2 regions of the Gracilibacillus sp. D59 genome follow, and region 1 is predicted to be linked to the other one. Evidence: riboswitches for the same ligand, from Rfam matches in the RefSeq annotation. Region 1 holds a riboswitch; the other holds the start of a gene.
What was found. A riboswitch is a leader RNA that binds a small molecule or an ion and turns the genes downstream of it on or off. The one in region 1 is predicted to bind S-adenosylmethionine.

Region 1 (3,185 bases):
AGCGTAATTTCTTTGTTTGTTCTTTAAGTGATTTTTCGGTAATATCTCCTTGCCAAAATGCTTCAATTGCTTTCTTCCATTCTCTTTTTTCTCCAATACGAGGGTAACCTAAATTGGTACTAAGAATCGTTGTCATTGCGTAAAAAACTCCTTTAATTTTTATATTTTTGTTACTAACTTAGCTTGTTGATGAACATAATTTGTGAGTTCCACCGTTAATGGATAATGCATAAACGGGGTGATTATATAAATGCCATGAAAATAGTTCATAGCAGTGTCAATTAATTCCTTGGCGATTTGTATTCCTTCTTGTAAACTGTCCTGGCGGTTATCATGGCGCTGCATTCTTGTACGTACTTCATCAGACAGTTTCATGCCTGGCACCTCATGATGAAGAAATTCCGCATTCCGATGGGAAGTGAGTGGCATGATTCCAATGAAGATTGGTTTATCAATATGTTTGGTATGTCGATGTAATTCGATAATTTGCTCATGATTGAATATTGGCTGTGTCAAAAAGTAGTCCGCACCATGCTTTATTTTTCGTTCCATTCTTTTCACTGCTTTTTCGAGATTAGCAACATTAGGATTAAATGCGGCGGCAACTTGAAATTGCGTGTTCGTTTTTAATGAACTGCCAGCAAAAGAAAGCCCTTGGTTAGATTGTTTAATTAGTTTTGTTAATTCAAAAGATGTTACATCAAAAACAGATGATGCACCTGGAAAACCGCCAATTCGAGTCGGATCACCAGTTATAGCAAGAATTTCACGAAAACCTAGTGTGTGCAATCCCATCAAATGAGACTGAAGCCCGATTAAATTTCGGTCGCGACATGTCAAATGGATAAGTGGTGTTGTATGACAACCCGCTTGTTGCATTTTTACAGCCATGGCTAGATTACTAATGCGAGGAGTTGCTAAGGAATTATCAGCCAATGTAATTGCATCAACTCCTGCCTTCTCTAAAGCAAATACTCCATCGATAAAAGAGTCTGTGTCAAGATGTTTTGGTGCGTCTAACTCCACAATAACGGTATGTCGTTTTCGAGCTTTATCTGCAAGTGTTGTTCGTAGTGGAGGCTGTTGGTCATTTTTGCTTTTGGTAACGGTAATGGGTTTGATTTCCTTTTCCTTAATAGGTTCCAAGCCAGTAATACCATCCTTGAGTGCCCGAATGTGTTCAGGTGTTGTACCACAACATCCACCTATTAAGTGAACCCCTTGATCACGGAAATCCTTCGCACATCGTTCAAAGTAGTGGCTGTACTGGTTGTAGACCAATTTGCCATTTTGGTAAGCAGGAAGACTTGCATTTGGATATGCTGCTAAAACTGCTTTTTCAAGAAGTGGAACAGATTCAAGTGCTTTGATCATATAATGAGGTCCTAAATGACAATTCACTCCTACAACATCTGCGCCTATGTCTTCTAATGTTTGGAGGGCTACTGCAAGCTGGATCCCATTTTCCATCACACCAGGTTCATGCATCGATACATTCGCAATGATTGGTAGATCTGTTTCTTGTCTAGCAATCTCTAACACTTGTTTTATTTCTTCAAAATCATAGTATGTTTCCAGTAAAATGCCATCCACACCTTCTAGTAATAGTGAGAATAGTTGTTCTTTAAAGCTGCGGATAATCTCTTTTTTAGAAGTTATTAATTTTTGAACCCCTCTGATTCCTCCGATTGTTCCCAACACAAATGCTCGGTCTTTAGCAGCAGTCTTCGCGAGCTGAACCGCTTTGGTATTCAATTGATGTACTTGATCTTCTAAACCAAAACGAGACAATTTGATATAATTTGCTCCATAAGTGTTGGTCTGAATAACTTCTGCTCCGGCATCAAGATAGGTTTGATGAACATGAAGGATTTCATCGGGATGAGTAGTGTTATAAGATTCGAAACATCGATCTACACCATGGGAATATAGTAAAGTTCCCATTGCCCCATCAGCGACCATTAACCTGTTTTGTAAATTAGTGATTAAATTAGACATTAAGTTTCACCTCTTTTCTGTTAAACATAAAAAATCTCCGGCTATAGAAAGACGGAGATTAATTAGAAAAAGACTCTCATCTTTCAAGCACATTATGCTTGCTGGAATTAGCACCTTGTCAGTTATAGACGGTTGCTGAGGTATCGTCAGGCCAGTCCCTCCACCTCTCTGGATAAGAAAAAGCTATTCAGTTAGTAACATTTGCTAGTATTTTACATTAAGTGAAAGTTAATTTCAAGTACATTTTGCAAATTATGGTATGAATTAGTTTGGATATCTTGACTCTTCTTATAAATATGATATGATAAATTTTAGTTGAAAATGATTATCAATAACAAGGAGGACGTCTTCATGAACTTACAACAACTGATTAAAGAACGTCGCTCGATATCTGCTTATCAGGATAAAAAGGTTTCAAGGAATTTAATCGAAGAATTACTTGAAACTGCTATATGGGTGCCTAATCATAAATTGACAGAACCTTGGCGTTTTGTGTTTATAGAAGGTGAAGCAAAAGAAAAACTGGCAGAAATAAACCGTCAAGTAGCAGTGTCAAAAACTAACAGTAATTCGGATGAAGAATTAAAAATAGTTAGCGATAATGCTTATCATAAAATCATGAATGTTCCATTTATCTTTTTTGTCATTAATAGTCTACATCCTCAAGAAAAATTAAGAGAAGAGGACTATGCTTCTTCCAGTTGCTTAATTCAGAACTTTAGTTTATTAGCGTGGGAGAAAGGATTAAGTGTTTTTTGGAAAACAGGGAAACTCGCTTTCTGTGAAGAAACAGCAGAATTGATCGGATTAGAAAAAGATGAAAGAGTAGTGGGGCAAATACAGGTAGGCTATCCAGCCAAATCACAATCCCCTGTTCCAAGAAAATCAGCTAAAGAAAGAATCACCGTTATAGAGTAAGACGCATCGGATGCATTGGATTCCGATGCGTTTTTTTCTACTAGGCAAAATTGCAGAGAAACCATAAGCTGCGCAGTAACGTGGACTCCCAAGTGTGAGGACATTTGTTCCGCTATTTGTGACAAAAGTACCGTTTTTAGGGTGGTCGCGGACATCTATTCCGCTATTCATCGAAAATAGTGCTAATTCAAGCCGAAATGAACCAAATAAGGGATTCAATGTCCACTAACATGAAAAAGCAAGTGATTTTCATTCAAATAACGCACTAA
Region 2 (3,185 bases), on a different contig from region 1:
GCAGAAGATCCAGATAAGGATATTTCACTATACATCAACTCACCGGGTGGTTCTATTACAGCAGGTATGGCGATTTATGATACAATGCAATTTATTAAACCAAATGTATCAACGATCTGTATTGGTATGGCAGCATCTATGGGTGCATTCTTATTAGCGGCTGGTGAGCCTGGTAAACGTTATGCGCTACCAAACAGTGAAGTGATGATTCACCAACCATTAGGTGGTACACAAGGGCAAGCGTCTGATATTCAAATCCACGCGAACCGTATCATCGAAATGCGTAAAAAGTTAAATCAAATTCTTGCAGACCGCACTGGTCAACCAATAGAAGTAATCGAAAAAGACACAGACCGTGATAATTTCATGCCAGCTGAAAAAGCAAAAGAGTATGGTCTAATCGATAAAGTAATGGAAAAGAAACCAACTGACTTAAATTAAAGAACAAAAAGTGGCGGAACTAACCGCCGCTTTTTTTATAAGTGGAAAGTGTATAACTGTTGGTATCACAGGGTTTTTGTATCTTATTTATGTTTAAAAAGTGTAATAAATAAAGATATAGTTGACTAGTCATGTTGTTTATGATGAAAGTTTAAGTGTGCAAGCCACCCGCTGCGGCTGACCGTTTCGCTTTCCAAGGGGCATGCTCTTCAGCTAACTTTTGCAGGAGGAGTTCGCTCCTGCAAAAGTGGATCTTCAGATCATGCTATTCCCTTAGGAGTCGAAACGGTCGGCCTCCGCTATACCTTTTTTTACAACGAATATCAGAAAAAGTATATTGGTTTTAGAACCATTTGAGTGATGCAAATGCCATATTTTTGCACGTTTACAGGGATAATAACCCAAGTTGCTAGGTCTGACAAATGTTGTAGCGCATGCATTAAGCGAAGGCGCCCACTTCAACTCCTGTGGGACTCGTTTGCCCTGAAGATCCACTTTTTTTGAGCGGCTTTTGCTCGAAAAAGTTAGCTGAAGGGCAAACCCCACGGAAAGGGGAGTGGACAGCCGGAGTGGTGATCAAATGGTCGATATATTTCATAATGGCTACCAACCTCCACAGACCTCATCTTTAATCAGAATGTAACGAAGCCTACGTAGAAATAATTTTTACGAGAGTAGCCGGTAAAATCAAAAAGTTGAACTGGTGCTTATTTGGAGGCCTCACTTAATTTGCATTAATTTTCAGAAAACATGTTGACATCATGTGGTCATCATGCTAAAGTATTATTTAACGATAGCAAAATACGAGTAAACAACTCGGAATTATATACTTCTTATCGAGAGAGGTGGAGGGATTGGCCCTATGAAACCTCGGCAACCATTAAATGAAACGTCATTTAATACAGGTGCCAATTCCACTAAGCATTAACGCTTAGAGAGATAAGAGAGCGAATAGTAATATTCCAGTCTCTCTATCTCAATATAGAGAGACTTTTTTAGTGGACAATTAAATAATGGAACTCTTATCCAGAGAGGCGGAGGGACTGGCCCGATGATGCCCAGCAACCATTAAGCAACGGCTTAAAAGGTGCTAATTCCTGCAGGATACTTATCCTGAAAGATAAGAGGAAGACTACTGTTATGTCAGTTAAGCCTTCTTCTTATTGAAGAAGGCTTTTTGAATATTCAGAAACTTGACTTGGGGAGGAAATAAATAATGACTGATTACAAACGTTCTACTTACGATCCGGAAACAATTCATTTACATGGAGGGCAAGCGCCAGATCCGACAACAGGTTCACGAGCAGTACCGATCTATCAATCTACTTCTTATGTGTTCCACGATACAGAGCACGCAGAAAGATTGTTTTCACTTGATGAACCAGGAAATATTTATTCCAGAATAGGTAATCCAACGGTAGATGTTTTTGAAAAAAGAATGGCTCTTTTAGAAGACGGGGTTGCAGCTGTCGCAACAGCTTCAGGGATGTCAGCTATTACCCTATCGATCTTGAATCTAGCAAGTGCAGGGGACGAAATTGTCGCAGGTGTTAACTTATATGGTGGAACATACAATTTATTTAATGTAACACTCCCACGCTATGGCATTAATGTTAAATTCGTTGACCCAACAGACCCTGAAAATTTCAAAGAAGCCATTACAGATAAAACAAAAGCCGTATATGGTGAAATTATCGGTAACCCAGGCTTACAAGTATTAGATGTAGAAGAAGTATCTGCAATTGCACATGATGCAGGCATACCATTAATCATTGATAATACTTTTGCTACACCGTTCGGCTGTAAACCGATCACGTTAGGAGCAGATATTGTTGTTCACTCTGCTACAAAATGGATCGGTGGTCACGGTACATCAATTGGTGGAATCATTGTCGATGGTGGACGTTTTAACTGGAATTCTGAAAAATACCCAGCTTTTACTGAGCCAGATCCAAGCTACAATGGCATCCGTTATGCGGTGGATTTCGGAACATTGGCATTTATTACAAAAGTTCGTGTTCAATTATTGAGAGACTTTGGTGCTGCACTTAGTCCGTTTAATGCCTTTCAATTATTACAAGGTTTAGAAACATTGCATATTCGTATTGAACGACATAACCAGAACGCATTGGAGCTTGCAGAATACTTAAATGAACATGAAGCAGTGGAATGGGTGAGATATCCTGGGCTTGAAAGTCATCCATCTCATGAGTTAGCAAAACGAATCTTAAACAATGGTTTTGGATCAATCATTGTATTTGGTATAAAAGGTGGACGTGATGCAGGCCGCGATTTAATCAATAATGTTGCACTATGGTCCCACGTTGCCAACGTTGGGGATGCGAAATCATTGATTATCCACCCAGCTTCAACAACACATCAACAGCTGACAAAAGAAGAGCTAGATAACACAGGTGTTACAGAAGAATTAGTTCGTTTATCTGTAGGGATTGAGTCAGTAAGAGATATTAGAAATGATTTAGATCAAGCACTTGTAAAAGCAACTGGAATTGGAGAAGAGAAAGAAAGACAACTTGTTGTGAACGATGAAGGTATCATCAAATGGGCATTGAATTCTCCATATGAACGATACATTGAAAATGGCGAAGAAGTAACACGGCAAAAAACATTAGCTATTGTAGGTCTCAGTGGAAAAGAAGCAAGACCTAGCTACCGTCTGGCAAGAAAAATGCAGCGACTAGGCTATAAAATTATTCCGGTCAACCCAAGGGAAACAGAAATTC

Region 2: another riboswitch for S-adenosylmethionine. It lies ahead of ACTWP4_RS12390 (PLP-dependent aspartate aminotransferase family protein); the one in region 1 lies ahead of ACTWP4_RS05935 (bifunctional homocysteine S-methyltransferase/methylenetetrahydrofolate reductase).

Annotation. Positions count from the first base shown of each region.
Region 1 is NZ_JBQQCK010000002.1:597,699-600,883, forward strand. It holds gene metE (5-methyltetrahydropteroyltriglutamate--homocysteine S-methyltransferase) at 1-136, opposite strand, end outside; gene ACTWP4_RS05935 (bifunctional homocysteine S-methyltransferase/methylenetetrahydrofolate reductase) at 160-1,998, opposite strand; SAM riboswitch class I at 2,072-2,177, opposite strand; gene ACTWP4_RS05940 (nitroreductase family protein) at 2,350-2,916, shown strand.
Region 2 is NZ_JBQQCK010000006.1:179,490-182,674, reverse strand. It holds gene clpP (ATP-dependent Clp endopeptidase proteolytic subunit ClpP) at 1-441, shown strand, start outside; SAM riboswitch class I at 1,272-1,387, shown strand; SAM riboswitch class I at 1,461-1,568, shown strand; gene ACTWP4_RS12390 (PLP-dependent aspartate aminotransferase family protein) at 1,658-3,185, shown strand, end outside.